3 regions of the Shewanella sp. MSW genome follow, and region 2 is predicted to be linked to each of the others. Evidence: predicted binding sites of a transcription regulator. Region 2 holds the regulator's gene; each other region holds the start of a gene.

Region 1 (10,810 bases), on a different contig from region 2:
GCGAGCCTTGTCACCATCGAGGACAGCTACACAAGAGTTTGTTGTGCCTAAGTCGATACCAATAATTTTACCCATGAGGTCCTCCGAAAAATCTTTTCTTTCGAACTGAATATGTTTATCTGATTTCAGATATGGGGGTAAACTCGCTGTTTTCAAGCCCGTTGTAGATGGCCCCCAATCTTGCCTTACCCCCTATATAGGGGCGTAAAACTGCTTTACAAGGGCCAGGAAGAAAAAAATAGATTTTTTTGTACAATCTTTTTACGCATCGTCGGTGCCGGAGATCTTTTTTTGTTTAGCAGTACTGAATAAAATAGTGTCGATTGCGACCGTGGCAGAACCAGCCATAAAACAAGAGTAGAAACAGAGACCTCTAAAGTGAAAAAATCCCAGCTGGCCCTGATCTACGGAATGGCCGCCGTATTCCTCTGGTCCACTGTTGCGACCGCCTTTAAAATCGCCCTCGGCTTTTTCTCGCCGTTGCAACTGGTGTTTATTGCCGTTATCACTTCATCCATCTGTCTGGGGCTTATTCTTGCCTGGCAGGGGAAACTCACATTATTAAAGCAGCAGTTTCGCGCCCGGCCCTGGTTTTATCTGCAAACCGGAATACTGAATCCATTTCTATATTATCTGGTACTGTTCAAAGCCTATGATCTCTTGCCGGCGCAGCAGGCGCTGTCGCTGAACTACACCTGGGCGGTACTGTTGCCACTGCTTGCCGCCCCCATGTTGCAGCAAAAGCTGCAACTCAGCGACATGCTGGCGGCCATCACCGGCTACTTTGGAGTACTGGTGATAGCCACCGGCGGTAATCTGTTATCGATGGACTTTGAAAACCCCTTCGGTATTCTGCTGGCACTCTCCAGTACCCTGCTATGGTGCCTATATTGGATCATCAACACCAAAGACAAGGGCGATGCCATTGTCAGCCTATTGCTGAGTTTTTTGGTGAGTCTACCGCTGATAACCATCACCCTGCTGACAACAGAAAGTCTGCCCTCTTTGCATTGGCAAGCGCTGGGAGCCGGTGTCTATGTGGGGCTATTTGAGATGGGCGTCACCTTTGTGCTCTGGCTAATGGCACTGAGAACCACAGAGCGGGCAGCCAGCATCACCAATCTGGTGTTTCTGACGCCACTCATGTCCATGGTGTTTATTGCGCTGATATTGAAAGAAGCCATCACTCTGGCGACTCTGGTCGGTATGGGACTTATCCTGTCAGCCCTCTTGATACAGAAAGTGCTGAAACCCAAGGCACCGAAAATGAAGGTAGTGTGATACGCCATATTAAGCCATTATTTAAGGGCAACGAAGATTCTCGGCCTTATCTGTGCAACTCGTCTAATGTTGGAAATTGATGATGGCCCTATGATGATGGCCCAATACCCAGGAACCGCCTCATACAGTAAGCGTCGGGTAAACTGGCACATAAAGGTAATGCCGTAGAAGGAGCTTTTTAGCCTCACAATCCGTTACCCCAAGAACCGATAGCCGATTGAATTTCTGTAAACTAATCCAAACTGTCAATTTAGAAAGCCAAATCCAACTGCTGTAGAGTTTCCTCTGCCGATGAGTGGCTGTCATCCTGGCTAACCAGGCCGACAGCGACCCCCAGCAGGCGGATGCCACGGCCGTTGGCTCTTTGCAATGCCTGGGTCAGCAAGTCATCCAGCAGACGCACAGATAACTCTCTCGAGCGGGTTTCTATAGTGGTCTGTTTAAAGTCACTGAACTTGAGTTTGACCACCAGCTTTTGAATTTGCCTGTCTTTGGCTCCGCGCTCCAAACGGCGGGCCAACTCCTGCACCAACTGTGGCATTACCTGACGACACTGAGCCAGGGTATGGATATCCTCTGCCAGCGTGGTCTCTACCCCGACCGATTTACGCTCTCGGTTGATGGTCAGTTCACGCTCGTCTATCCCCTGAGCCCTTTCATAAAGTAAGCTTCCAAACTTTCCAAACCTCTGTTGCAATATGGCCAAAGGCACCTTCTGTACATCCGCACAGGTATGCAGCCCCATTTCGGCCAGTTTCTGAGCGGTGACCTTACCGACTCCGGGGATCTTGATAAGCGGCAGTTTTTTTACAAACTCAGGCAGCGCCTGTGGCGTGACCACATACTGGCCGTTGGGCTTATTGAGATCTGAGGCCACCTTGGCGAGAAACTTGACCGGAGCGATACCCGCAGAAGCCGTAAGGCCTGTTTCCGCCAGGATATCGGCGCGAATAGCCTCGGCAATTAGGGTGGCCGAACCTTGGTATAACGAGCTATCGGATACATCCAGATAGGCTTCATCCAGCGACAGAGGTTCAATCAGTGAGGTATAGCGGGCGAAGATGGCCCGGATCTCTGCCGAGACTTCCTTATAGACAGACATGCGCCCGGGGATCAGCAGCAGATCCGGGCAAAGCTTTAACGCATAGGCCGAGGCCATGGCAGAACGAACGCCAAATTTACGCGCCTCATAATTACAAGTGCTTATCACCCCGCGTCTGTCACTACTGCCGCCTACGGCCAAAGGTCGGCCACGATATTCTGGAAAATCACGCATCTCCACCGCGGCAAAATAGCAGTCCATGTCGATATGTATGATCTTTCTCAAGCTTGCTTTCCGGATCTCAAAGGGCTCGGTCGAGCCGGATATAAACAGAGTACTGTATATAAACACAGTTAACAAGCTGGGATAACGTAAAGATATTTCAATCGGGAGCAAAAAAGGAGATCCTGGGCTCTCCTTTATGGATTTGAAGCTCGTCTTAATCGATGCGGAACTGACCTATGTTACGCCCCAGAGCCGTGGCCAACTGTTGGAATGCCCGCATCTTTTGTGACAATTCTTCGCTGGCGCTCAGGGATTCATCGGAGCGGCCACGAACATTTTCAATGTTGCAGGCCACTTCTTCGGCCACCACAGCCTGCTGGCCTATCGCCGCGGTGATCTCCATGGTTTGCAACTGGATGGCATCCACTGCCGCGGTGATTTCTGTCAATGCTCGCTCAACCTCCAGTGTCAGGCTTTGGCCCTGGTTGGCCTCCCTGACTCCGGCTTCCATCACCTGTTCGGCTTGCTGTGCCTGTTGCTGCAGAGTCTGGATAATGCCCTGAATATTGGTAGTCGAGTCCTGGGTGCGGGATGCCAGGGTGCGCACCTCATCGGCAACAACCGCAAAGCCCCTTCCCTGCTCCCCGGCGCGGGCCGCTTCAATGGCAGCATTGAGTGCCAGCAGATTGGTTTGCTCGGCAATGGCGCGGATCACACTGAGCACCTCGCCTATCTCCTCTGAGCTGCTTCTGAGCGCCCGAATAACCCCGGCGGCTTGGTTAACCTGTGTGGAAAGTGAGTGCATTCCCTGACTGGCCTGCTGCACCACATCTGCGCCGTTTCTTGACTGCAACAGTGCCGTCTCGGCAAACTCGGCGGCTCGTTGGGCGCTGGTCGCCATCTCCTGGCTTGTGTGGGCCATTTCGGTAGCGGCAGTGGCCACTGAGGCAATTTCCTGTTTCTGGGCGCTGACAGAGGCCAGTGCGTTGTCACACACCTCAGCCGCGGCGGCAACCCCATTATCCACCCGACCACTGAGCTCACGGGTTTCCAGCAACAGACTCTGCACCTTGGCGGCAAAACGGTTGAATGCTGCGCCAAGACGCCCAAGTTCATCGGTGCGGTTGATTTCAATGCGGCGTGACAAGTCGCCCTCACCCTCGGCGATATCTTCCATGGTGTGCAGCAGGCTATTGAGATTACGCCGAAAAGGCAGCATCATCAGGAAAACGGTTAACGCCACCAGTAAAATAATCCCCACTGAGACCAGGCTGGTTTGCCAAAGGCTTTGCTTCACAGGAGCCTGAAACACTTCATTAGGCAACATAAACCCCAAATACCAGCGCACTTTGGGATAATCACCGCGAATGGCAATATAGCTCACTCGCTGCAATTCTCCCTGATAAGTGACTTCGGCAATACCGGCATCCCGGGTTTGCATTTCACGTTTCAGTTCACTAAAGCCCTGATTGTCACCGCTGAGATTGTCAATAACGGCCGCATCAGAGCCGGCGGGGAACGCTTGATTAAAACCCGGGAAGTACACCAGTTTTCCCTGCTCCGTCATCAAAAATGCCTGGCCTTCGCCCCGATATTTGATTGGCGCCAGCAGGTTTTTACCTATGGTATCGATGAGAATATCCATACCGCCTATGCCTATCAGGCGACCATTGGCATCCTTGACTACTGTCTTGACTGTGGCCGAGATTGAGCCGTCGTTAGCATCCACAGCCGGGTCGCCGACAAACAAACCATTTTTGTCTATCGCCTCCTGCCACCAGGGACGTTTGTTGGTGTAGTAGTCGGGATCGCCATCGTAACGGCCATTGAGATCAAAGTACTCGAAGGTATTGGCCGAGCCGAAGAACACCGACTTGATCTCCTTGTCCTGCTCGGAGAAAAAGTGAAAGTAATCCACCAGCTGTTGATAGCCGGGATCAAGACTGAGATCTAAGCCACGGCTATGGTATTTGGCAAACCAGTTATTGATGGCAGGGTTAGCAAAGACAGAGTGAATAATCTGCCCCTTGGCGTAGAAGTAGTTGCCGATTTCATTGGCCTTGAGGGTGATCAGCGCCGATATATCCTGATCTATACGGGCACGGGTATCTTCACTACTGCTCTTAACCATCACAGCCGCCACGATAGACAACAACAGCGCCAGGGCACCGGCGATAGCTAATACAAGTTGCAAACTGAGGGAACGTCTTATCTGCTCCATTGCGAGTCCTATTTGTTATATTTTTATTTAAGGAAACCTGCAATGTATCAGAATCTGTTAACAAATTTGACTATAAAATGGCAAGAAACAATATAATTTTCTATGTAAACAATCCACTGCACCAAACCGAAGTAATTCAGTGCCTTATTGCCCAACTTAAGTGCATTCAATTTAATTCAGGTTCAATGCAACATCAGATAGCAAAAGAGCCGCAATAGCGGCTCTTGTCGTAGTGGCTTTGATACCGTTACATCTTGGACTGGATGTAATTCTGTAGCCCAACCTTGCCAATAAGGCCCAGCTGTTTCTCCAGCCAATACATGTGGTCGTCTTCGGTTTCTTCCAGTAATAGCTCCAATAACTCCCGGCTCTGATAGTCCTTGAGTTGCTCACACAAGGTAATGGCTTCTCTCAGGTTGGCAGCAACCTTGTATTCATATTGCAAGTCGTTGTGGAGCATCTCCTGCACATTCTTGCCTATGGTGAGAGCGTCGCGACTGGCAACATCCGGAGTGCCTTCCAGAAACAGGATCCGCGCAATCAACTTGGCGGCATGCTCTCTTTCATCATCCGACTCATGTTTAATTCGCTCATAGAGCTCATTCAGCCCCCAGTCTTCATACATATGGGCATGTACGAAATACTGATCCATTGCCGACAGCTCCCCGGTCAGCAGCTTATTGAGCACATCTATGACTTGCTGATGGCCTTTCATATCTGTCTCCTTATTCTGTCTCAATCTGTGATTGCAGATAGTTAGCCAGTCCGGTCAGGCCTATCAGCTCAAACTGAGCTTCCAGCCAATCCAGATGTTCCTCTTCATCTTCCAGCAGATCCTCAAGGATATCGCGACTGACATAATCACGCTCAGCCTCACACAAGGCAATGGCATCACGCAGCACTGTCAGTTGTTCTTCCAGCATCTGTTTGTCACAGGCCAGCATCTCTTCGCTGTGTTCACCTATGCGCAGCTTGTCCAGCTGTTGCAAGTTGGGCAGACCTTCGAGAAACAACACCCGCTCGATAAGCTTGTCGGCGTGTTTCATATCCTGAATCGATTTCTTGTAGGCTTTATGGTTGAGTCCTTCCAGGCCCCAGTTCTTGAACATGCGGGCATGAAGGAAGTACTGATTGATGGCTGTCAGCTCACAGGTCAACACCTTGTTGAGCTGGGAAACCACTTTGGGATGACCTTTCATTGTCTCGTCCTTTAGCTTTGATTAAACTTGATCCAAGTCAAGTTTTCCCAGCCTAGCCTAAAGTAGGAGGCATTACAAATTAACCTTTAATTTCACCAACTTACAAAAGGCAACCATTATCATTTTGACTATGATTAGCAAGAAAACTTTGTGTTCAAGTGATTAAAAAAGCTCAATATCATCCTCAATTTGTGGTCCTTCGAGCTTGCCTTCCGCCAGCAGTTGCCCATAAAACGCTACTTGGTTACGGCCATTGCCTTTAACAAAATACAGTGCATTGTCAGCCTGATTGAGCAAGGTGCCGGGATCAACCCGGGGATCGATTCCCACAATGCCCATAGAGATGCGGATCCCGCCTAAACGCTCCTGCTGCAATTGAGCCAAATTCTGGGTGAACTCCTGACACAATTCGATAAGTGCCCTGCGGCTGCGCGGCGCCGGCAAGATAACAAACTCATCACCGCCGAAACGGAACATAAGATCCTGAGCACTGAACACCTGTTTCATCAGCGCCGAAACCTGCAACAAGACTTCATCGCCATAGAGGTGACCAAAGGTATCGTTGATTTTTTTGAAGTAATCTATATCGAAGATGCAGATCCACAACTTGAGCTCCTCGTCGGCATCCTGACTTGCCTGCGCTTGCTCCTGCAGGAGGTCGCAGGCAATCTCCACCGAGCTATAAAGCTGTGGCAAAAAGGCCTTGCGGTTTAATAAATTGGTCAGGCTGTCGGTTTCACTCTCCACCACTATGTGAAAATAGTTCTCATAGACCTTGGCGAAACCTCTGAGTAGAACCCTGTCTTGCTCAGTCAATAAAGGCGCGCTGACCAAGAGCACCTTGGTGAGTTTGTCATTGATGATAATAGGAACGGCCAACTCCTGATGCAAACCGTTGGAAAAACAGATCTCCCTTCGTTGTTCAATACAGAGTTTGACCGACACCGCCAAGCTGGCGCTACTGACATTGCGCTGGCCATCCAGGCCCCCTTTACGCTTGGTCAGCTTATCCACATCCAGGATACACACCTCATCTATACTGAGCATTTGCGATACAGTGGACACCAGGCTCTCGGCCAGCGAATCCAACTGCCGCTGCTCGGTCAGTTGTACCACAGAATCGAGAATAGCTTCCGGTTCCCGGTTCATCGGCATATCTCCTCTACAGAGCGCTTGTCCATGCCACAGAGTGTAGTACAAGAGAAATTGACGAGAACGATGGACGAAGAAAAGGCATCCGAAGAGGCCCTTTTTCAAATAATTCTATCTTTGGTTAAACGCTCGCGCCGGGCTTCTTCTGCCGCTTCACGGGCCTTGCGTTTATCACATGGCTCATCACAATCACAGGCTTTTTCTATGCCCAAGACCCCGAGGCCACCACAGCTACCCTGCACCGCCTTGCGCTTGATTAAATAGCCCACAGACATCAGCAGGAAAAATGCCAGCAGTATCACAAAGGCTGCAATAAAAGTACTCATAAAGGCTCCAATTACTCTAGTCAACGAAGGCTTTAAACGCAGAGCTATAGTATACCTTAAACCCTTCGTCCTGTTTTTCAATCAGCATGATGGCCAGCTTTTCCTTTTCGGCCAGGGCCAGTGAGGCTTCTGTGCCCATCACCATCATGGCAGTGGCGAAACCATCGGCCGTCATACACTGAGGGTGCAACACTGTGACAGAGGCCAGTCTGTGCTCTACCGGAAAGCCGCTGCGGGGGTCAATAATATGAGTAAAGCGCTGTCCGTCTTCCTCATAGTAGTTGCGATAATCACCCGAGGTCGCCATGGCCATGGTGCCCGGCTCTATCACCTGTTGCACGGCCAGGCCATTATCCGCCGGCTGCTCTATCGCCACCCGCCAGGGTTTGCCATCGCCTTTGCTTCCCTTGACGCTGATCTCACCGCCAATCTCCACCAGATAACCTTTGGGCTGATACTTATCCAGCAAATGAGCCACTTTATCGACCCCAAACCCTTTGGCTATGGATGACAAGTCCACATAGACGCTGGACTGAGTCTTGCTGAGCCGGTCCCCTTCTATTTGAATGGCATCTATGCCCATTCTTGCCTTGGCGTTGGCTATCTGCTCGGCAGAAGGCACTTCCAAAGGCCGCTTATCCGGGCCAAACCCCCACAGGTTGACCAAGGGTCCCAGGGTAATATCGAGCGCGCCGTCGGTGAGCTGATATAGTCTAATTCCTTCACGAATATTGGTAATGGTATCGGCGGAAACGGCCTGGCTTTGGCCTGGCTTGAGCTGATTGAAACGTGAAAGCTCGGAGTCGGGCCTGTAGGTCGACATCTGGTCGTTCACCTGCTCCAGCGCCATATCGATTTCAGCCTGTAACAACTGAGCATCCGGCAAGCGCTCACTGTTGACCACCTTAATGTGATAAGTGGTGCCCATGGTGCTGCCGGAGAGTGCAATCACATCATCCTGACTACTGCACCCAGAAACAAAAAAGGCCAATCCTATGAGGACCAGCCAATTTGCCAGCGTTGTAAACTTAGCGGTCTTGAACTGCATACTATGAATTTCCCTTACAAACTGGCACTGCCCAAAGGCAGTGCCAGGGAATGAACTAATGCTTAGCCACCGAAGTCATCCAAGAGGATATTTTCATCTTCAACGCCAAGATCTTTCAGCATAGCAATTACCGCTGCGTTCATCATTGGAGGTCCACACATGTAGAACTCGCAATCTTCAGGGGCTTCGTGCGACTTGAGGTAGTTCTCATAGAGCACGTTGTGAATGAAGCCAGTGTAGCCATCCCAATTGTCCTCAGGCTGAGGATCGGACAGGGCCACATGCCAGACAAAGTTATCATTCTCTGCCGCCAGGCCATCGAAATCTTCAACATAGAACATTTCGCGCTTGGAACGAGCACCGTACCAGAAGCTCATCTTACGCTTGGACTTAAGACGCTTGAGCTGGTCGAAGATATGAGAACGCATAGGCGCCATACCTGCACCACCGCCGATAAAGACCATTTCAGCATCGGTATCTTTGGCAAAGAACTCACCGAATGGGCCGGAGATAGTGACTTTATCACCTGGCTTGAGACTCCAGATGTAAGACGACATCTTACCACAAGGCAGACTCAAATTCCGTGGTGGAGGCGTGGCAATCCGCACGTTCAGCATGATAATACCGAACTCTTCCGGATAGTTGGCCATAGAGTATGCACGAATGGTTTCTTCATCAACCTTGGATTCCAGGTTGAAGAAACCAAAGTGTTCCCAGTCACCACGATACTCTGCTGGAATATCGAAGTCTTTATACTTCACATGGTGAGCAGGGGCTTCAATCTGAATATAACCACCTGCACGGAAAGGTACAGACTCGCCATCAGGGATCTGCAGCTTGAGCTCTTTAATGAAGGTTGCCTTGTTATCGTTGGAGATAACAGTACATTCCCACTTCTTGATGCCGAAGATCTCTTCGTCCAGCTCAATTTCCATATCTGACTTGACGTTAACCTGACAAGACAGACGGCAACCCTTACGGGCATCACCCTTGCTGATGTGATCCAGTTCGGTTGGCAGAATATCACCGCCACCGGACTTAACGTTGACACGACACTGACCACAAGAGCCACCGCCACCACAAGCAGATGACACGAAAATACCGTTGTTGGCCAAAACGCCCAGCAACTTGCCACCGGCAGCAGTGGTAATCGCCTTGTCTGGGTCACCGTTGATGCCAATAGTAATATCACCGCTGGAGACCAACTTGGATTTGGCGAACAGGATCACCAGTACCAGGATCAGAACTATCGCGGTAAACATACTCACACCGAGGTAAACCTCGAGCGGAGTAGACTTAAAAATACCAAGAATATCCATTAACTTATCCTTAGAGGTTCAATTTCGGAAGCCGCTTGGTGCCCCTTAAAGGGACACACCAGAGAACGACATGAAACCTAAGGCCATCAGACCTGCAGTGATAAAGGTAATACCCAGACCACGCAGACCATTAGGCACATCAGCATACTTCAGCTTCTCACGGATACCGGCCAACAGGACGATAGCTAATGCCCAGCCAAAACCGGAACCGAAACCGAACACCAGGCTCTCACCCAGGTTGTAGTCACGTTCAACCATGAAAGATACCGCACCGAAAATCGCACAGTTTACTGTGATCAGCGGCAGGAAGATCCCCAAGGCGTTGTAGAGTGGCGGGAAGTACTTATCCAGAGCCATTTCCAGGATCTGAACCAAGGCTGCGATAACACCGATAAAGGTAATGAACTTAAGGAAGCTCAGATCGGCATCCGGTACACCTGCCCAAGCCAGTGCGCCAGGAGCCAGAATACCTTGATAGATTATCTGGTTAACAGGTACTGAAATGGTCAGCACCACGATAACCGCAACCCCAAGCCCCATGGCCGTCTTCACTTTCTTGGAAACTGCCAAGAAGGTACACATCCCCAGGAAGAAGGCCAGTGCCATGTTTTCGATGAAAACAGAGCGAATTAACAAACTGATATAATGTTCCATCGCGCTTACCCTTTTGCTTCTACTTGCTCTGGCTTATAAGTGCGGATTATCCAAATCAGAATACCGATCAGGAAGAAGGCACTTGGCGGCAGCAGTAACAGGCCGTTGGGCTGATACCAGCCACCGTCTGATACTTTGGAAAGTATCTCGACGCCAAACAGCGAACCGTTACCAAAGAGTTCACGGACAAAACCTACGCTCATCAGTACCAGACCATAACCCAGGCCATTACCTATACCATCCATAAAGCTCATCAGCGGCGGGGTCTTCATCGCATAGGCCTCGGCGCGACCCATCACGATACAGTTGGTAATAATCAAACCAACGAATACCGACAGCTGCT
Region 2 (10,810 bases):
GGTTTCGTACCTACTCTACTGCTGTGCTTCTTCCTGGGCAGCTTCGGCGTGCACCGTTTTTACACAGGTAAAATCGGTACAGGTCTGCTGATGTTACTGACCCTGGGTGGCCTGGGTATTTGGACTCTGATCGACTTTGTTCGTATCGCCATCGGTAGCTTCCGTGATGCCGAAGGTCGCCAAATCAAAGCAGCCTGATCCCTGTATGCCAGTGGCACCAGCCACTGGCATCCTTACTCACTCCTTAGAAAGCACCCTTCCATTACGTAACATCTCTTCCGCTTCTAAGCGCTCTTGCTCCCTTTGTGCCTGAGTGGTACATCTTCTTATCGGCATCCTCGAACCTGTCACTGTAACTTTTTCACAGTGGTAACCATCACTGCGCTCCACATCTGCCTGAGCCTGCTGCGATTCATCAGTACTACTACAAGCTCCCAGACACAACACCATAACTACCGAGGCAACACATCCTTTCATTCACTTTTTCCTGTAAAATTCTGCTGCATTGCCAAGCTACACAACTAATTGACAAGTAACAATTGCGCTTCATTTGCTCAACAAACACAAAGATACAAATTGGCGCCATTTATCTGCGGCCAAAAAGTCGGATATTCCGGCTATGGTGCATCAGCTCTGAGCCTTGAAGCCAAAGTTTAAGATCATCTATTTAACATAAGTTGCACTTCAAACCGATACAGATACAAAGTGTCACATGGCAAAACAAAAATCTGCATGATGACAATTTCGTCAAAGAGGAACCTTATGACCCGCTTACTGATATTATTGCTGTGGCTGTTACCTGTCGGGATCATGGCAGCCCCCTTTTCCGGTGAGTTGCTGATAGACAAGACCTGCCCGCTGTTTCAATCGAAGAACAAGGGCACTAATCCCGGGCAGCTTTACAGCAACCCCGGACAAAGGCTGGAGATAGTTGAGCGCCTCGGTCACGACACGCCCACCTGGTTCAGGGTCAAGACCTCGGCGACACAATCACCTCTGCGCTGGATTGCCGCCGATTGTGGTCAGCTGCAAGCGGGCGCACTGCCTGCTGAACCTCAAACCAAAAACGCCTGTAACCTGGCCGATAAATACGATAGCCATCTGCTGGCTCTGTCATGGCAAAACGCCTTTTGTGAGTCAAAAGGTTCCAGCAAACCCGAATGTCGCTGCCAAAGCGCCGACCGCTTCGATGCCAGTCATTTCAGCTTGCACGGCTTATGGCCCAATAAGCGCTCTTGCGGCATCAGCTATGGCTATTGCGGCAAGGTCAAACACAAGCCCGATAACTTCTGCGCTTATCCCGCCATTGAGTTGAGTGAAGCCGTATCCGAGCGCCTGGCTCAGATGATGCCCAGTCACGCCTATGGCAGTTGCCTGGAGCGGCACGAATGGTGGAAACACGGCAGTTGCAGGGATGAAAATGCCGAAACCTACTTTTCATTGGCACTCAAACTGACCACAGAGGTTAACCAGGCAACGCCTCTGCTCAACCTACTGCAACAAAACATCGGCGCCAAGATAGCGACCGATTCTTTAAGACAAGCGTTTCAGCAAAGCTTTGGCCCTTCGAGCGAACACAAGCTGAGCCTTAAATGTCACCGGGGGATGTTGACCGAAATTCAGCTCAGTCTTCCCGAAAAGATAGATGACAGCGACCTAAAGACTCTGCTGCAACAGGCACCCAGAATTGCTCCCGGCAACTGTGGTAGCCAAATCCGCATCGATGCGGCCAACTGAGAGAAATTAGAGCGCCATGGTCAGCCGAATAATACTGAAAACAGCCCCTTGCGGGTCGTTGATCACCGCAAAACGCCCCACATTGGGGATATCTGTAGGTGGCACACAAACCTTGCCGCCCAATTCGGCCGCCCGACAAGCCATCACATCACAGTCATCAACACTGAAATAAATCATCCAGTGGGGCGGCACGTCACCCCACTGCTCGGTCATTTGCAGCATACCGCCAATGCCTTCATCACAGCTGTCGCTATTGAGAAACCATTCTGTATATTCAAAATCGACAGCATTCTCACTGCGACGCATCTGCCAGTTGAACACCTTGGGATAAAAGATCTTGGCCGCTTCAGGTTGCCGACAGGCGAGCTCAACCCAGCATAGAGTGTTGGCTTCCCACTTACGCCCGGCACCGGGATGTTCGATACCCTGCCAAACCGAAAAATGGGCCCCTTCGGGATCGGTAAATAGCGCCATCTTACCGGCACAGCCAACCTCATGGGGGCCCATCAGAAGCTGACCGCCGGCGGAGCTGATGGCCTCAATACAGTGGTTAATATCCTCCACCGCAAAGTAAACCGCCCAGTGACTGGGAACCCCCTGCTGCTGTAATTCAGTAGGCAATTGATAAATGGCACCTATATCTTCATGCGCCTGCTTCAACATGGTATAGGCGCCTTCCGGCATGGGGATATCTTCAGCTTGCCAACCAAAGAGACGACAATAAAAGTGCTTGGCACTGTTCCAGTCCTGCGTCCCCAGTTCTACCCAACAGGGCTCGCCATGTCTGTATGCTGTAATCTTCATTATCCGGTTTCCAATTCTGTGTTGCGCAGTGGAGGCTGATGAAGCCGGTTCCATTTACGTTAAACACTAATAGAAATTATACCAGACTGTATAGAAAATATACGATGGCAATATCGAATTGAGAATATAAGGGTTTGACGATATACAGAAGAAAAAAGGCCGTAGCCTGTTGGTTAGCACAAACTTTCCTTGTCACGCTTCCCTATGCTGCACAATGTGCCAAACAACAGACTACGACGGAACAATGAGATGCAAAATCTCATACATAAAAAGGATGCAGGGCAATGGACACAATCCCTTTATGCGTAAGTAATACTGGCTTATCGAGAGCAGGATAACTATCAGACAAATCCCAAGAGAGTTTGGCACCCTTCCTAAAGGGGCGCTATTTAGACTCAGAAGGCCAAAATGACCCGATCCCCTTTGAGAAATATATTGCCTTTCAGTTTATTGGCTTTTACGGATAGAAAAACGAGACCGGCACCTGTGTAACTTAAATAGTCATAGGTTGCGGATAAAGCCCAGTGCAAAAAACGAATATTGATTCATGAGCTACTGGGAGCAAGTATCAACTATGACGAAACTAATTGGAGCGGGTGATGGGAATCGAACCCACGTATGCAGCTTGGGAAGCTGCCGTTCTACCATTGAACTACACCCGCACAAAACACTCGGCATGGACGATATAAATTACTGACTTTTATAGTCTTGTCAAGAAGCCGCTCTTTCATTCCTTTGAAAAAGAGAGCAGCTTCTCGCTTCAGGAATACTTAGGCAGTATACCAGCCATGGCCAACAAATGGCAGGCAGCCGTCAGTAATCCAAACAGCACCACTATGGCTATCAAAGGTGTACCGCCCGGCACACGAAAGCCCTGGCTATCGGCAAATTGTTGTCTTGAACGCCAAGCCATCAAGGCCGGCACTATGACGGCCCAAACTGTAGCCGCCAGGGCAGCAAAGCCGATAGCGACCAGGAAGCCATCGGGAAACAACATACCCAATAAAGTCGGAGGCAGGAAAGTCACCAAGGCGGTCTTGGCCCTGCCACAGCGACTGTCGTCAAAACCAAACAGATCTGCCAAATAGTCAAACAAGCCCAAGGTCACCCCAAGAAATGAAGAGGCTACCGCCAGATTGGCAAACAGAGTGAGCATGGTGTTGAGCAGCGAGTTATCCATCACCTTGGACAAGGCGCCAACCAATACGCCCATATTGCCGCCCTGAGCAATAATAGCGCCGAATTCGCCGCGGGAAATATTACCCATGGTCGCCACCAACCAACACAGGTAGATAGCCAAGGCGATAAAGGTACCTAAAAAAATCGCCTTGATAATAGTGCCCGGTTGCTTGCCGTAGTATTTCACCAGCGACGGCACATTGCCATGATAGCCAAAACTCGCCAGCCCGAAAGGAATGGCCGCCCACAGATATGAGCCATAAGAGTTCTCGCCATCAGGTAGTAACAACTTGCTGGTGTCTATGCCGATCAGCAGATTGCCTATCGCCAGAAAGAAGCTGATAATCATCCCGCCCAGCATTATAGTGGTGATCCGATCCACGGCCTTGGTACTTATCAGCACCACCAGTGCCAGCACCAGGGCAAACACCAGGGCGGCAAAGCTCTGCGGCAGGCTGATATCCATCCCTTCCAGGCTGTGATTGACTATGGAGCCGCCGCCACTGATATAGGCGTAAGTAAGGATATAGAGCACGAAGGTTATCGAAGCGCCGTTAAGCACCCGCCAGAATTGCCCCAAAGTTTCCTTGGTGAGGGTGTCAAAGCTGGCGCCGGGCTCAAAATGGAGATTGGTTTCCAGCAGCAGTAGCCCGGACATGAACATGCAAAACCACACCCCCAGCAGCATAAGCACAGAGTAGCCAAACCACATGCCGGCACCTTCTACCGGCAGCGAAAACATGCCGGCACCGACTGTGGTCCCGGCGATGATCATGGCGCCGCCCAGCAAAGACGCCTTGGCAGGCGCCGCATTCATATGATTGGCCATCAGGCCTCCTGTTCGGCGGCGACGCTGTCAACTATGGTTTGCTTGACCTGAGGACGCAGTAGCTGGTTGGCATAATCCCGGGTTCGCTCTATATCATGGCGGGTATCTTCCTTGGTGAGATACCCAAGCTCTTTGAGCTTGATACTCAAGATGCCGTAGAGTTTCTTGTCGTAAAATTCAGGGGCAGTAATCCCATGCAGCGCGCCAAGACGACTGGCCAACTTGTGGCTTTCGCGCTCCAAATCGCCACGCTCAATACCCGGGTGCGCGGCCAGCAAGTTAAAGATGATGGCGTAACGTTGAAGGGTTTCGCTCATGGTTTCGGCCAGCAACGCCAGCGGATTGATCCTGGCTTCCAGCACTCGGAAGCCATTGACTTCTTCGGCCACCAAACCTTTGGCAATGAAACGATCCAGCAGTTGATCGGCATAGGCTCTGACATCGGCCTTACCCATAAACAGCTCGGCCTGCAGCAAAGGATAGAAATCCTCAAGCACCGCTTGCATCCGAGATCGGCAGCACTGCTCTTGACGCACCAGGCAGCTGGCCAGCAAAGAAGGCACCATAAATAGGTGAATGATGTTGTTGCGATAGTAAGTCATGGTTACCGCAATCGACTCGTCGATTGAGATGATATCGCCCAGTTCATCTTCCTGAACCGTAAACTTATTCAGCTCCAGACCTTGTTGCAGCAATTGCTTACCGTCACCTTCGGCCACCGAGATGTACTGGGTGTAAGGCACTTCCTTGAGCAGATCCAAATACAAGTCCAACTGACGTTCCAACTGGTTTCGTTCCAGCGCATTCTGCTCTGAGGACAATAGTACCAAGCTGGTGAGGGTCACTGCGCTGGCAGCAGCAGCATCGTTGATATGAGTCATGACCCGATTGGCCAGAGTATTGACAGCCGGAGTCAACCAGCTGGGTTTCTGCTCGGGATCGGCTGCCACCTCTTCGCGCCAGTTAGGTGCCGCCTCACTGAGGAAATTCTGCAGCGTCACGGGCTCACCAAAGTTTACATAACCCTGACCAAAATTACCCAACTTACGCAAGGCGCCAACCACTTGCCAGACAGATTCTTTTTGCTTCTTCTTGCCGCTGAGTTCTTTGTGATAAGTGGCCACTTCCATAACGTGGTCATAGCCCAGGTACACAGGCACCAAAGTCACTGGTCGCTCAATACCCCGCAACACAGAGTTGACCGTCATCGCCAGCATCCCAGTCTTGGGCGACAACAACCGCCCGGTACGGGAGCGGCCACCTTCGGTGAAGTACTCAACCGAATAGCCTTTGGCAAACAGCTGATCCAGATACTCACGGAACACTGCAGTATAGAGTTTATTACCGTTGAAACTGCGGCGGATAAAGAAGGCACCACCACGGCGGAATATAGGCCCGGCAGGCCAGAAGTTCAGGTTGATACCAGCGGCGATATGAGGCGGAACCATACCCTGAAAATAGAGAATATAGGAGAGCAGCAAATAATCCATATGACTGCGATGGCAAGGTACATAAACTATCTCATGTCCATCATGATGCAGCTGGCGTATCTGCTCGGCGCCCTTGATGTTGATCCCCTTGTAGAGCTTGTTCCATAACCAGGTGAGGATCCGCTGGGCAATACGCACCAGGCTGTCTGAATAGTGGGCAGCAATCTCATCGAGATATTCCTCCGCCATTTCCCTGGCCCTGGCCTCGGGGATCTTCTTGGCTGCGGCTTCCTCTTTGATAGCCTTTTTAAGGGTTTCCGAACGCAACAGTTCATTAAACAGCGCTTGACGGTTGGGCAGTAATGGCCCGGTCATCACCTTACGCTGACGGCGGAAATGTACCCTGGCCACTCGCGCCAACTTATGGGCAATAGCTTTATCGGTTCCATGTTCATCGGCCATCAGCCGCAGCGAGACCGCATTGGAAAACTGCACAAAGTTGTCTCGCCCCAGGAACAGGATCATTAGAAACTTGCGCAACCAAGTGGGGTTTTCCCGCTCAAATACGGCGGCGCGCATGCTGTCATCTTCCTTACCCGGAGTTCGGCCCCAATAGAGACTCACTGGCACCAATTGAATATCCAATTCAGGATTGGTCTGATGCAAATGAAGCAAAGAGGTGAAACAGCTGAGAAAAGGTTTATTGCCCTTGCGCTTGCCGAACAGGGGCTTTGCACCTTCCAGGCAGACGACTCTGGGAACGGTAATATCATCAACCTTGAGCGTCTCATAAGGGCAAGGCAAACCAAATTTACGGGTGACTTCCGCCAACGCCGCGATATCACTGACAGACTCCGTCTTCATCACGTAGGCCATCGGCTTGGCGAGATCCAGGTTCAAATCAGCGAAAGGATCCTGAGGCACCACAGTGGTATGCACCAGCTTGCTTTGGAGCCAGCGAAGTGATTTAAACCAGAATGAATCTTGTTTGGACATGTTTTTCAGTGTCTGAGCCACAATCAATAACCCAATAGAATACCAGAACTTCCTGAATCTTAGCTAGGGAAGGTGCGAACCGGTCCCGGCAGCTCCTCTGGCAAATTCCTTGAACTCCACATAATTCGTAAGCCTGACTGTCCAAATCTGCCACAGGTTAAAACATTTACCCTCCCCTAAACGTTTCAATTTTGGTTAATACTTGCGCTGATCAAAATACTGTATATACTGACAGGTACTGTATGAAAAAACAGGAATCACCATGAGACCACTGACACCGCGCCAGGCACAGATTCTGGAATTGATTAAACGCAATATAGCCGACACCGGCATGCCGCCAACCCGGGCTGAAATTGCTACCCGGTTAGGCTTCAAGAGTGCCAATGCCGCAGAGGAACACCTCAAGGCACTGGCAAAGAAAGGCTGTATTGAGATCATGCCAGGCACCTCTCGTGGTATTCGCTTGTCACATGATGAACAAGCGGAGTCAGAAGCAGGTCTGCCCTTAATAGGCCAGGTCGCTGCCGGGGAACCCATACTGGCACAGGAGCATGTTGAGCAGTATTACCAGGTCGACCCTGGCATGTTCCATCCCTGCGCCGACTTCCTACTGCGGGTACGCGGCGACAGCATGAAGAACATAGGCATTCTCGAAGGTGATCTCCTGGCGGTTCACAAGGTACAAGAAGCCCGTAACGGTCAAGTCGTGGTGGCCAGGGTTGAAGACGATGTAACAGTGAAGCGTTTTGAAAAGAAAGGTAATGTGGTTTATCTACATGCCGAGAACGAGGCTTACTCCCCAATCAAAGTCGACCTGACTTTCCAGCCATTGACCATTGAAGGACTGGCGGTAGGCATAATACGCAATGGAGACTGGCTATGAGCATAATGACGGGCAACGCCCCAAGACACCCAGGCCTGTGGACAGACACCAGTATTGCCGGCAATCAGCCTTGGCAACATACCGGCATCTCCAGCTTGGCCAGCCATAGCCAGGGACGTCAGGAATTATTACGCCTCTGCCCTCAATTGGCGCAATTGAGTCAACAGGGACGCTGGATAGTCTTGATTAACGCCCCTGCCAACATAGGTTACAAGGAAACCTTAGCAAGGGCCGGTGTCAGAATGGATAGAGTTCTCTTGGTGCGCACCAAGGATGAAATCGAAGCCCTGTGGGCAACGGAAAGAGCCTTGACCAACGGCACCTCCAGTGCAGTGATCAGTTGGATAAACAGCCTGGATGCCCGTGATAACCGTCGATTGCAGCTGGTTGCCCGTAACGCCAGAGCCATGGGAATAGTGCTGGAAACAGGACGGCAGGCGAAAGAGATGGATAACCGCCTCAACGAACTTACCCGCTCCATCCATTAATTGTATGAATAAAGGCCATTCCTGGGATGGCCTTTATTCTGTGCCTTTTGGGTGCAATACCTTTCCTTGTAAATCGACGCAAAGCCGCGCTGGTCAGCCCCTCACGCAGAATTCACCTCTAGATTAACAGACGCTTTTCTTTCATACAGTTAGAAAATATCGTGATCTTGATCAATATTTAATCTACAAGTAATGTAAGAACAACGATTGTGTTATCTCCATGCAATTCGTCGTAGGTTGAACGTCCCATTTCGCTTTATAGCGAGTAAGGCCGTCGCCGGAAATGCTGAGTATATTCAGCGGTAAGTGCAACAGTGGTTACCACCTGTATACCTAGATCTAAGTGAAACCGCCGCCGCACTTTGAAGTCATCGTTGCTTTTTTGGGAACTGAAGAGTTTGCATAGAGCAAAGACTTACTGTGTGACTCTTCTTTGTAGTTGCGAATGCAATTGACAGAGGAGATGTCTTGTGAAGCAATGGCTGTGTGTTTTGCTGACCTTGTTGTGCGTCAGCTTGTTGTCTCCAGGTGCTCAGGCAGATATGCCCTTGAATATGACTCAAGGGGTAACTGAGATCAGTGGCAAGGTGTATCACCTGCACATGATCATTCTTTATATCTGCTGCGCCATAGGTTTGGTCGTATTCGGCGTGATGATCTACGCCATGATCAACCATAGAAAATCCAAAGGGGCAGTCGCGTCCCAATTCCATGAAAGTACCAAGGTAGAAATTGCCTGGACGCTTATCCCCTTCTTAATCCTTATCCTGATGGCAATCCCCGCAACCAAGACGCTGATTGCCATGGAGGATCCCAGTGATGCCGACCTGACGGTCAAGATCACCGGCTCGCAATGGAAATGGCACTACAGCTATTTCGGCGAAGACATCGACTTCTTCAGCATATTGGCAACGCCGAGGTCCCAGATAGAAGGCCAGGAAGCCAAGGGCGAGCACTACCTGCTTGAAGTCGACAAGCCGTTGGTATTGCCCATCAATCGTAAAGTCCGATTCCTGATGACCTCAGATGATGTGATCCACTCCTGGTGGGTGCCCGCCTTTGCCGTCAAAAAAGACGCCAATCCCGGTTTTATCAACGAAGCCTGGACCCGGGTGGACAAGCCGGGGATCTACCGCGGCCAATGTGCCGAGCTTTGCGGTAAAGACCACGGCTTTATGCCGATTGTGGTGCAGGTACTGGCAGAAGATGAGTTCGACGCCTGGATGGCAAAGCAGAAACAAGCCGCGGCTACAGCCGCCGAAGAAGCTCAGGCGGCCCTCAGTGAGACCATGAGCCATGATGAAGCCATGGCGCTTGGCGAACAGATCTATATGGCGCGCTGCGCCGCCTGTCATCAGCCAAACGGCGCCGGACTTCAAGGGGTGTTCCCGGCGCTCAAGGGCAGTGCTATTGCCATAGGCCCAATAACAGCCCATCTGGACATAGTGATCCATGGCAAGACAGGCACCGCCATGCAAGCCTTCGGCAAACAGATTACCGCCAAGGAACTGGCCGCTGTGGTGACCTATGAGCGCAATGCCTGGGGCAATAACACAGGCGACACAGTGCAAGCCGCCGACGTCAATAACCACGGGCAGTAGGGGAAGAAGATGAACTCATTCAGTCAAGATGCGAAAGCCGGTGTTCAGGAAGTCACTGAACAGGAACACCAGCATCATCACGCCCCCAAGGGGATCATGCGCTGGTTGCTGACCACCAACCATAAAGATATAGGCACACTCTATCTCTGGTTCAGCTTCATCATGTTCCTAATCGGGGGCGCCATGGCCATGGTGCTCCGTGCTGAATTATTCCAGCCCGGTTTGCAACTGGTCGAGCCCAATTTCTTTAACCAAATGACCACAGTACACGGTCTTATCATGGTTTTTGGTGCCGTGATGCCGGCCTTTACCGGCCTGGCCAACTGGTTGATCCCCATGATGATAGGTGCGCCGGATATGGCGCTGCCGAGGATGAATAACTGGAGCTTTTGGATTTTACCCTTCGCCTTCTTAATCCTGCTTAGCTCATTGTTTATGGAAGGCGGCGGCCCCAATTTTGGCTGGACCTTCTATGCGCCATTGTCGACAACTTATAGCGCAGACAGCACAGCCTTGTTTGTTTTTTCAATACATATCATGGGGATAAGCTCAATCATGGGGGCGATCAACGTGATAGTCACCATAGTGAATCTGCGCGCACCTGGCATGAACTGGATGAAGCTGCCCCTGTTCGTCTGGACCTGGCTTATCACCGCCTTCCTGCTGATAGCCGTCATGCCGGTATTGGCCGGGGCCGTGACCATGGTACTCACAGACAAATTCTTCGGCACCAGCTTCTTCGATGCCGCCGGCGGTGGAGATCCTGTGATGTTCCAGCATATTTTCTGGTTCTTCGGCCACCCCGAGGTGTACATAATGATCTTGCCGTCATTCGGCATCATCTCGGCCATCATTCCGGCATT
Region 3 (10,810 bases), on a different contig from region 2:
TGTGGACCCTGTTCCAAAAGAACATTATCGATAAGGTCGGCTACGCCAGGCTCAATCTGCTACTGAAGATCCCCCTCATCAGCCATCTGGTCAAACGCAAGATCCATAAGGGCCTGGGGCTGGATAAGTGTCGTTTGCTCGGTTCAGGTTCGGCGCCGATACCTCCGTCACTGGTGGAGTGGTATCACAACATAGGGTTGGATATCTGCGAAGCCTGGGGCATGACGGAAAACTGCGCCTACTCAATTATCAACTTCCCCTTCGATGCCAGTAAGATAGGCACTGTCGGCAAGCCGGTGATCGGCTGCGAAGTCAAGCAGGCGGCCAATGGCGAACTGCTGGTGAAGAGCCCGGGATTGATGCGTGAATACTACAAGGCGCCGGAAGCCACAGCCGCCGCCTTCGATGAAGAGGGCTTTTTCCTCACCGGCGACCTCTGCGCCATAGATGCCGACGGTTGCGTCAGCATCACAGGCCGGGTCAAGGATAACTTCAAGACCGCCAAGGGCAAGTATGTGGCGCCAGTGCCGATTGAACGTAAGATGGCGCAGGATCCCCATGTGGAGCTTATCTGCGTCATCGGCCTGGGACTGCCCCACCCAGTGGCTTTGGTGCAACTCTCTGAAGGGGCGGCGTTGCAAGCCAGAGAAGAGGTACGCGCCTCGCTCAAGGCCACTGTGGATGCGGTTAACCCCAACCTGGAGTCCCATGAAACCGTGGAAGCTGTTTTGGTGGTTAAGGAGCCCTGGACCATAGAAAACGATGTGCTGACCCCAACGCTGAAAATCAAGCGCCATGTGTTGGAGAGCAGATACGCCAGCCGGATGGAAGGCATCCGCGGCGCCAAGGTCGTCTGGGAAGACGAAATCTAAAGCCCTTATCCTGATTTATCTGATTATCCCGGCTCCGGCCGGGATTTTTATGACATATTCTGTCAAAAAGGGGTTGCCTTCGAGGGGAAAAACCTTATGCTGGCAGCCCAAATACATTCATCGGTGCCGTTCTGTATGGCACCTTACTGACAGGAAAAGCGGTTTTCAATGTTGATTGCACTCTCTATTCTCGGCGGCTTCTTAATTTTGACTCTGGGAGCCGAAGCCTTGGTTCGCGGCGCCAGCGTCATCGCCCTGCGTCTGGGAATCGCCCCGCTGGTGATCGGCCTGACGATCGTCGCCTTCGGTACCAGTGCTCCCGAACTGGCAGTGAGCGTTAAGTCAGCACTGGCCGGTAGCCCGGGCATTGCTCTGGGTAACGTGGTGGGCTCCAATATCGCCAATATCGGTCTGATCCTGGCCCTGACCGCACTGATCCGCCCGATAGGCGTTCAGACACAGATGGTCAGACGCGACATTCCACTGATGATAGGCGCCTCTATTCTGATGTGGCTGCTGGTACTCGACGGTGAACTGAGCCTGATTGACGGCGCCGTGCTGACCAGCTTACTGGTAGGCTATCTGCTGCTCAGCTATTTCAGCAGCAAGGGCGAAGATACCGATGAACCTATTGAAGGCCCCAAGAACCCTCTACTGTCGCTGCTGTTTATCATCGCCGGTATCGGCATGTTGGTGGGCGGCGGCATACTGTTTGTCGATGGCGCAGTCGAGTTGGCCCGTACCTTCGGTATCAGCGAAGTAGTGATCGGCCTGACCATTATTGCCATAGGCACCAGCATGCCGGAATTAGTGACCTCGATTTTGGCCGCACTCAAGGGCCAGAGCGATATCGCCATAGGTAATGTGGTTGGCTCCAACCTGTTTAACCTGCTGGGGATCCTCGGGGTCACGGCCCTGGTGCACCCCATCAGCTCTTCCGGCTTCAGCAGCCTGGACTTCAGCGTGATGCTAACCCTGGCACTGTTGGTGTTGCCCTTTGCCTGGAGCGGATTTCGTATCGGTCGCCGCGAAGGCGCCATATTATTGCTGGGTTACTGCGGCTATATGGGCTATCTGGTCACCCACGCCAGCGCCTGAACCTGATTATGGACTGACAATTGAATGCTTCTGAAGAGCTTTATTGCCAAGCCGCAGTAGCATAAAAAATCCCGGGTTTTGACACCAAAAATGAATAATCAAAACCCGGGATATCATCAAGTTAAGGGCCAAAACAGCCCAAAAGCGCTCAGGAGCGAGCCGCTACATAACTCTCCATTTCAGCTATGCTGACACTGGCAATGAATTGCTGATCCAGGTAGAAGTCCACCATCTCCCCCTGCTTGCGCCCCAGCATTACCTGCTCGGTGCCATCTTCATAGCTCAGCGTCATCGCCAAAGTATTGTCATCTATGGCTGACATGCTGGCACGGCTCAGTTTTACCGGGGCAGTGGTCAGATCCTTGTCCAGTTTATGATTGATCTTGAACACTGCATCGGCCGGCATATCTACCAAGGCCGGTGACTTGCCGGTAATAGGGTTCTTGCCGGTCCAAAACTCAATACTGTTGAAAATAAACAGATCGGCGGCGGCAGTAATGCCATAGACGGGCGCCAGCAACAGGTACAAACCGGCGCGGCCGTAACGGTTATCCACCGCACTCAGATTGCCTTTGGTCAACATGCCTGAAAGCCCCATCTGTCCCATACAACCCGCCAGTTGCGAGCAGATCAACACAGTGACCCCAAGACCGACTTTACTCAACTTCATCAATATCTCCCCAAATAGAGTTTACGCATATGTTATTGGCGCGCGGATTCTACTCAGGTTAATCAATTTAACCATGCAGGGGCTCACAACTTGAGGTTAGTTTTTCGGAGAGTAAGTTACTCGGTTGTTGGATGTTTTTCTCTTTGGAAAAATCAGTAAGGCACTAGTGATAAAGGCGCTCAAACAAACACAACTCACTTACCTTACGCAGAGACCTGTATCCTGAGCCCCAATCGCAGGGGTTTAAGAAACCAAGGCCGGCTTGCCAAAACAGGCAAAAACCGGTTCCGCTCTGCGAATATCGGAAAGTGAGGCGCTGTCCAGCCTCTAAAATGGCTTGGCTTTTTTAGGGTCAACACGCCCGATAAATTTCACTGTTATATCCATTAATGCGGGTTCACTTAAATATACCGCAAGCGTGGCATCTCGGGGTTCAACCCAGAGGCTAAAAGCTTTACCATGACTCGGCGTTCAGCTCAGACTTGTTACTCAAAGGCAGTTGTTTGAACGAGCAACATCAGGGATCCGGTTAGTCCAAGTTAAGGAGAACAATCAATGCATTGCAGACATTGCGGCTCAGACAATATCAAACACTTCAAAGCCATTCATGCCGAGGGCACAACAGAAGTTTCAGTCAGCGCCTCGGCCAAACCCGTGTGGAACAACCAGCCCTTTTCTGTGCATGGAAAACAAAAACTCAAGGGTAGCGCCCAACTGCAAACCAAACTGGCCAAGCGCTGCTCGCCGCCATCTGACCCTCAGCCCTTGGTGCTATTTCTGGCGGCTTTCCCCGGGCTACTATTGGGCGGCTACCTGGGGTTTCAGGCTGGCAGCAACTGGAGCAGTTTTTGGCTTGGAGTGCTGTGCTTTTTTGCCTCCAGTTTTACTCTGATCCTGAGCGCCGATTGGCTATGGAAAAACTACTTGGGAGGGCGAAAGTCAATGCAGCAATACCGCGCGGCACTGAACCAATGGCAGAACTCCTGGTACTGCAGCAAGTGTGCCAAAGTCAGTATTTTTTAACCTTCTTGCCTCTTTGCCGCCACTCCTCAGGCCTTGGGAATAACCATGAATCACATCTCAGAGATTCAACAACTGGAAAGCCAACTGCATAGTGCCATGTTGAATTCGGATATCAATTTGCTGGATAGACTGTTGTCGCCTCAGCTGATATTCACCAATCACCTGGGGCAAGTGCTCGGCAAAGCAGAGGATCTGCATGCCCATAGCTCAGGCCTGCTCAACATCACTCGGATAGACACCCTGGCCGAAGAGATACGACTGCATCAGGGGACTGCGATAGTGTCGGCGGAGGTGAATATTCAAGGCAGCTATGCCAAAGCACCGACCAACGGCCGTTTTCGTTTTACCCGGGTTTGGCAGCAAAAAGCAACCGGCTGGCAACTGATAGCGGCTCACTCGAGCCTACTGGCTTGAGCACTGGGTTTTACGACAAACTACTGATTTCATGGCGACTGTTTTATGACCAAAAACCAACAGCAAGTCAGGCTCTGCCAATATCAGCAGTATATGCTGATGACAGAGCTTGAGGCTAAGCCGGGCAAGTTGAAACTCATCTGGCGCAGCAGGCAAACGCAACTGAAATACGCGCTTTGGGGACTACTGCTGATGCTTGCCGGAATTCTGGCAGTACTCGTGTTGGACCCCGCCAGACAGGACACTTGGTTTATGGCTGCCATCATAGCCATAGTGCTGGGGCTCAGCGGCATCATCATGGGCCTGAACCTCTACCGCCTACTCAAACCCGTAACTTTGGATCTGCAACAAGACTGCGTCTTCCGGGGCGGGAAAAGCAAGCCTCTCAGTCAACTCTGCCGCATAGAGGTGCAACGCAATACCTATAACGAAAGATTCAGAAGTCACATGCTTGAACACCTCACTGACGAAGAGCTCATAAGTGTCAGCGTGGTACTCTGTTTTTCTGAGCGTGAGCGACTCGGTTTTGGCCTGTTCAAACCCCAAAAGCAGGCCACAGACAAGGCCAGAGCCTACGCACAAACACTCGCCGAACTGATAGGCTTTAACGGTGAAATAACCGTTAGCCAGGGTTCAGGCCTGGGCCGTTAAGTTACGCTACTCTTTTGCCAAGCCTGCCGAATCCAAGATGCAAGTTGTTAACTTAATCTTATGGTTATGTAGATATATTTATTCTCATTAAAACAAATAATTAGGGAATTAGATTTGCACTCGGAAGGTAGCAGCGTTAAGGTATCGCGGCAAATCATAACTACCAAGAAGGAACCATGATCGACAGTAAGCAGCGATATTTTGCCGAGCAAGATATCAAAGCCCCCGCCACCCCTCTTCCCAAACACGCCTTGTTCAATACCCTAAGCGACCTAATAGTCGCGCTCTGTTTTCTACTGGGCAGCTTCTTTTTTCTCACTGACGTTCACACCCTTATCGGCGCCTGGCTGTTTGTAATAGGCAGCGTTCAGCTACTGATAAAGCCCTTGGTCACCCTGCTGAACTGGTGGCACTGACAGATTAATCCGTCACAAATATATCAGGGCTTTTGCCATACACCCGCCCACCCAGGCAGAAGCCCTGCCGCCATTGCACCACACTTTACCCGGCCGATAAAAGCAACGCATTGCCAAGGGCTATTTCTCTGATAGTATATGTATAAATTCACAGTAATCCGGTGCTAAAGGTTTGCAGAGACTGGATCTTATTGCTATCACCGAGCTCAAGGGCGTAGCCGCTAAAATGGCTGAGAAACTGCACAAGCTCGGAATCAACACGGTACAGGATCTGCTGTTCCACCTGCCGCTGCGCTACGAAGACAGAACCCGCATCTACCCCATAGCCAGCCTCACACCCGGCAGCTACGGCACCATAGAAGCCGAAATTCAGTCCAGCCAGATCATCAATGGCCGCAAGCGTATGTTGATCTGCAATGTCCGTGATGACAGCGGCACCATGACCCTGAGGTTCTTCAATTTCTCAGCCGCCCAGCGCAATGCCATGCAACAAGGTCTGACCATTAGAGCCTACGGCGAAGTGCGCCGAGGTAACCACCAGGCCGAGATCATTCATCCGGATTACAAGATACTCAAAGGCGACGAACCGCCCAACCTCAGTGAAACCCTGACGCCCATCTATCCCACCACTGAAGGGCTCAAGCAGGCCAGTTGGATGAAATTGACCGAGCAGGCTCTAAACCTGCTGCAGGAGGACGGACTGCAGGAGTTACTGCCCGAGGCGCTGCGCCCCAATCAGCAAAGTCTGGCCCAGGCAGTGCGTACCCTGCATAGGCCCCCGGCGGATGTCGACATCTACCGTCTGGAACAGGGGCAACACCCGGCGCAACAACGCCTGGTGCAGGAAGAACTGCTGGCGCATAACCTGTCTATGCTCAAGCTAAGAGAGCGCAGCAATCATGACAAAGCCGTGCCTTTGCCCGCCACCGGCGCCTTGCTCAATCCCTTCCTCGTCGCCTTGCCCTTTAAACCTACGGGGGCGCAGCAGCGAGTGGTGGCAGATATCGGCCGCGATATTGAAAAACCGCAACCCATGATGCGCCTGGTTCAGGGCGATGTTGGCTCGGGCAAGACCCTGGTGGCAGCCATGGCAGCGCTGCAGGCGATAGAAAACGGTTATCAGGTGGCCATGATGGCGCCCACTGAACTGTTGGCCGAGCAACATGCAATTAATTTCAGTCAATGGCTGGAGCCATTGGGGCTCAAGGTCGGCTGGCTGGCGGGCAAGCTCAAGGGCAAGGCCAGGGCTCAGTCGCTGGAGGATATCGCCTCCGGCAGTGCCCACATGGTGATAGGTACCCACGCCATCTTTCAAGAGCAGGTACAGTTTCACAAGCTGGCGTTGATCATCATAGATGAGCAACACAGATTCGGCGTACATCAGCGCCTGGGACTAAGAGAGAAAGGCATCAGCCAGGGTTTTCATCCCCACCAGTTGATCATGACGGCGACCCCTATTCCCCGCACTCTGGCGATGACCGCCTATGCAGACCTGGACACCTCCATCATCGACGAGTTGCCGCCGGGGCGTACCCCGGTCACCACAGTGGCCATCAGTGACAGTCGGCGTCAGGAGGTAATCGACAGGGTACGTCAGGCGGCGCTCAATGACGGTCGCCAGGCCTACTGGGTCTGCACCCTTATCGAGGAATCCGAAGTGCTCGAATGCCAGGCAGCCGAAGACACCTGTGAAGAGCTGCGTGCCGCCCTGCCGGAGCTGAGCATAGGCCTGGTACATGGCCGTATGAAGAGCGCCGAAAAACAACAAGTCATGGACAGCTTCAAACGCGGCGAGCTCAAGTTGTTGGTGGCCACCACTGTCATTGAAGTGGGGGTCGATGTGCCCAACGCCAGTCTGATGATCATCGAGAACCCGGAACGGCTGGGGCTGGCGCAGTTGCACCAGTTGCGCGGCCGGGTCGGTCGCGGCGCCGTGGCCAGCCACTGCGTCCTGCTGTACAAGGCACCGCTGTCACACACGGCTACCAAACGGCTTGGAGTATTGCGTCAGAGCAACGACGGCTTTGTGATTGCCCAAAAAGATCTGGAGATCCGCGGCCCGGGTGAGGTGCTGGGCACCCGCCAGACAGGTATAGCCGATATGAAAGTGGCCGATTTGGTCAGGGATCAGGCGCTTATTCCCCACATCCAGAAACTGGCCCGTCATGTGATGAGCCAGGCACCGGAGAATGTCGATGCCATCATTCAGCGCTGGCTGGGCGACCGGCAGCAATATGTTCAGGCCTAGTGCGCTAAAAACGTCACAAAATTGCCGAGAGTTCAGCCGGGGTTCAAGTCAGCCACCACAGGATCTGCTCTACTGGCAATATTTCACAAATAAATCTTGCTGCTAAATGGCCGAAAGCTGGACAAGATGGCCAATATTTGCAGAATGGGAGAAGCGCTGCCTCACAGGTATCAATGAAAGGAAATCCAATGCAAGTCAATCAAGAAGATAGAATCGCGCCGCAGGAAAAGTCCTCTGGCAACAGTGGCATTGTTATCATCCTGCTAGTGTTGGTATTGCTGATTGCAGGAGGAGCCTACTACTATTTCAGCGGCGAACAAGAGCCGCAGCAAACAGCAGAACCCACCCAGGTTGAACTCCCTGAACCCGCGCCCAGCGAACCGCTGCCAACCCAGGTTCAGGTGCCTGAACCTGAAACCATGCCCGAGCCTGAACCTGAAGTGGTTCAGCCCGAAGCCGAGCCGGAACAACCCCTGCCTTCACTGGCCGAAAGTGATGAGTATGTTCATGAAAAGGCCGTGGCCATGGCCGATGGTATGAAGATAGAGCCACTGCTGGTTGAACAAGATCTGGTACGCCAGTTCGTGGTGTTTGTCGATAATCTGGCCCAAGGTGAACTGGCTCGTAAAACCAGTCCGATGAAAGGCCCGAGCGACACCTTCACTGTATCTGAAATTGCCAACAAGACTTATCTGGATCCGGATAGCTACCACAGATACGACCTTTACGCTGACTTCCTCACCGGGCTCAACGACGAGCAGCTGCTCAACACCTATCGTCAATTGTCGCCGCTGCTGGAGCAGGCATTCGATGAGCTGGGTTATCCCAACCTCAAATTCGATGAGCGGATGCAACAAGCCATCAAGGTGCTGTTGGCTACCCCTGTAATAGAAGATCCTATCGAGCTGTATGCCATCAGTGTGAACTACAAGTTTGTCGATCCCAAGCTGGAAGCCCTGCCCAACGCGCAGAAAATGCTGGTACGTATGGGGCCCGACAACACTCGCAAAATCAAAACGGCACTGCGGCGACTGCAAAGCCAGTTGAACAACTGAGCAGCATTTGAATCACCCGGCAGTCGCCGGGCGATTCCCTTGTTAGTGAAAAGTTGTAACTGATCTTTAGCTGTAACCTAAACCCCTTCTTAAAACCCGTACTTTCAGTGTAGAATACAGCCCTTTGTACCGGTGTTTCAGAGGGGAAAGGCAATCGGTACGGCGGTCGCATTCCGACCCAACAGATTCACTCCCTCACGACCCGTAAGGGATAGCAACAAAGATCTGTGTCAGAGGCAAAGCAGTGCAACTAGCGTTCAGTATTCTCTCCTGGGGAGCCTGGTCTCCGGAGTATCAACAGCAGCAAGATTGGCAACAGTGGCAGAGCAGCAACTGCGCCCTTGATGACAGCGATCGCCTCGCCCCCAAGTTACCTCAGGTTGCCGCCATGCAGCGGCGCCGTTTCAGCCGCCTGAGCAAGATGATGCTGGAAGCCGCTTTCCAGGCCGAAGCTCCCAGCCAATGCCGCAGCGTATTTGCCTCGCGCCATGGCGAACTCAATCGCACCATAGAACTGCTGCAGGATATTATTGCCAGGCAGCCGCTCTCTCCCATGGGTTTCAGCCAATCGGTTCACAACACCGCCAGCGGTCTGTTTGGCATAGTCACGGGTAATACTGGCGCTTCCACTTCAGTGGCGGCGGGCACAGATACCCTATCCCAAGCCATGTTGGAAGCCTGGGCCCAGTTGGCCGAGGACCCCAGCCCCCTGCTATTGGTGTTCGGCGATGACCCTGTGCCGCCCGTCTATGATGAATTTACCCAAGAGATGGAACTGCCACTGGCCTTGTCTCTGCAGCTGGCCCCGGCCGATGTTACCGGCATAGCCAGAGTTACCCTGAGCCAGCAGACCGGCGCCGGGCAGCCGCTGAGCTTCGGCGCACTGCTGCAGGCACTGGCAAACGGCACGGCAATTCAGGGGCAGCTGGCCCAGTGGTATTGGCAGCTGGAACCTTCCCGGGAGCCGCTATGACAACCCCGGCGACCGGCATCGGCTATTTTCCCCGTTGGCTTGCGGGTATCAGCTGTTATATCGCCTTCGGCCTCGGCGGCCTGCTGAGCTCCTTGACCATTTTACCTGTGCTGAGATTCTGGCCCGGCGAGCGCGATGTGCGCATTCAAAGAGTACAAAAAGCGGTGCACTACATGTTCCGTGGCTTTGTGCATATGCTGACCTGGGCCGGCGTGGTCAGGGTCAGCACAGTCAATCTGCAGCGATTACAGCAGGCCAAGGGCATGGTGGTGATTGCCAATCACCCCACCCTCATAGATGTGGTGGTGTTAATCAGCCTGATGCCCAATGCCGGCTGCATAGTAAAACAGGGACTGTGGCGTAACCCTTTTTTGCGCGGAGTCGTCTCCGCCGCCGGCTATATTCCCAATCGCGGCGCCGAGCTGCTGCTACAGGACTGCCGCGAAGTGTTGGCCAGAGGCACTAATCTGATCATCTTTCCCGAGGGCACCCGCACGGTAAAAGGTGCGGCGATCAACCCCTTTGCCCGCGGGTCAGCCAATATCGCCCTGCGCGCCGGGGCCGATATTCTGCCAGTGGTACTCAGGGTGGTTCATCCCGGGCTCACCAAACAGGATCCCTGGTATGAAATCCCGAGACGCACCATACAGATGCAAGTGGAAACCGGGGCAAGCATAGCGCATCTGAGGTATGATGCCGAAAGCGGTGGCGATGCCCGGATGGCACGCCAACTCACCAGAGATCTGGAAACCTATTACAAACAACAATTAGATATAAATTATGAGCTTACATAACGAAATTAAACAGCTAATCATAGATTGCCTCGATCTTGAGGATATCAGTATCGACGATATAGATACCGAAGCACCGCTGTTCGGTGAGGGGTTGGGACTGGATTCCATCGATGCACTTGAGCTGGGCTTGGCGATCAAGAAGCAGTTCGACGTCAAGATAGAAGCCAACTCAGAGGCAACCAAGGCCCACTTTTACAGTGTGGCCAGCCTTGCCGCGTTTATCGAATCCCAGCGCGCGTAGGAGGTGCTCATGCAAAGCCGTGAACAGATATTGGAAATGCTGAGCAAGATCCTGGTCGATGAGTTTGAAGTGGACGCCGAGGCGATAACCCCAGAGGCTTCCCTCTATGAAGAGCTGGATCTGGACAGCATAGATGCGGTGGATCTGGTGATCAAACTGCAACAGCTGACCGGCAAAAAGATCCAGCCCGATGAATTCAAGTCGGTACGGACGGTCAACGACGTGGTTAACGCCATCGAGGGACTGGTTAAAGACTGATGCGTGCCCTGGCTCAGACAGTCACGGCCCTGTTGCTGCTGGGATATCCCCTGGCGGTATATCTGGGACTGAACTATCTGCCGGGCAATGGCCTGGC

The links. Region 2 encodes LexA, which represses DNA repair genes until DNA is damaged. Its sites were predicted from a motif close to TACTGTATNNNNATACAGTA; they were not measured.
Region 1: the regulator LexA is predicted to act here: its motif matches at 2,659-2,678, upstream of dinB (DNA polymerase IV).
Region 3: the regulator LexA is predicted to act here: its motif matches at 5,281-5,300, upstream of recG (ATP-dependent DNA helicase RecG).

The regions. Positions count from the first base shown of each region.
Region 1 covers NZ_LVDR01000012.1:14,616-25,425, reverse strand. The annotation lists gene dnaK (molecular chaperone DnaK) at 1-75, opposite strand, end outside; gene AYI96_RS13810 (DMT family transporter) at 379-1,281, shown strand; gene dinB (DNA polymerase IV) at 1,532-2,608, opposite strand; gene AYI96_RS13800 (methyl-accepting chemotaxis protein) at 2,763-4,769, opposite strand; gene bfr (bacterioferritin) at 5,017-5,484, opposite strand; gene bfr (bacterioferritin) at 5,495-5,968, opposite strand; gene AYI96_RS13785 (GGDEF domain-containing protein) at 6,131-7,117, opposite strand; gene nqrM ((Na+)-NQR maturation NqrM) at 7,222-7,446, opposite strand; gene AYI96_RS13775 (FAD:protein FMN transferase) at 7,463-8,494, opposite strand; gene nqrF (NADH:ubiquinone reductase (Na(+)-transporting) subunit F) at 8,557-9,813, opposite strand; gene nqrE (NADH:ubiquinone reductase (Na(+)-transporting) subunit E) at 9,859-10,467, opposite strand; gene AYI96_RS13760 (NADH:ubiquinone reductase (Na(+)-transporting) subunit D) at 10,473-10,810, opposite strand, start outside.
Region 2 covers NZ_LVDR01000009.1:35,076-45,885, reverse strand. The annotation lists gene AYI96_RS11380 (TM2 domain-containing protein) at 1-198, shown strand, start outside; gene AYI96_RS11375 (hypothetical protein) at 238-477, opposite strand; gene AYI96_RS11370 (ribonuclease T2 family protein) at 763-1,737, shown strand; gene AYI96_RS11365 (VOC family protein) at 1,744-2,541, opposite strand; tRNA gene AYI96_RS11360 (tRNA-Gly) at 3,130-3,203, opposite strand; gene mtr (tryptophan permease) at 3,302-4,549, opposite strand; gene plsB (glycerol-3-phosphate 1-O-acyltransferase PlsB) at 4,549-6,975, opposite strand; gene lexA (transcriptional repressor LexA) at 7,238-7,858, shown strand; gene AYI96_RS11340 (cell division inhibitor SulA) at 7,855-8,346, shown strand; partial or broken gene coxB (cytochrome c oxidase subunit II) at 8,817-9,938, shown strand; gene ctaD (cytochrome c oxidase subunit I) at 9,957-10,810, shown strand, end outside.
Region 3 covers NZ_LVDR01000006.1:162,500-173,309, forward strand. The annotation lists gene AYI96_RS08610 (AMP-binding protein) at 1-872, shown strand, start outside; gene AYI96_RS08615 (calcium/sodium antiporter) at 1,041-1,970, shown strand; gene AYI96_RS08620 (DUF3332 domain-containing protein) at 2,119-2,640, opposite strand; gene AYI96_RS08625 (hypothetical protein) at 3,196-3,663, shown strand; gene AYI96_RS08630 (nuclear transport factor 2 family protein) at 3,709-4,077, shown strand; gene AYI96_RS08635 (exosortase/archaeosortase family protein) at 4,123-4,728, shown strand; gene AYI96_RS08640 (YrhK family protein) at 4,905-5,144, shown strand; gene recG (ATP-dependent DNA helicase RecG) at 5,317-7,392, shown strand; gene AYI96_RS08650 (DUF3014 domain-containing protein) at 7,581-8,447, shown strand; gene AYI96_RS08655 (beta-ketoacyl synthase chain length factor) at 8,692-9,420, shown strand; gene AYI96_RS08660 (lysophospholipid acyltransferase family protein) at 9,417-10,214, shown strand; gene AYI96_RS08665 (phosphopantetheine-binding protein) at 10,201-10,455, shown strand; gene AYI96_RS08670 (acyl carrier protein) at 10,465-10,713, shown strand; gene AYI96_RS08675 (hypothetical protein) at 10,713-10,810, shown strand, end outside.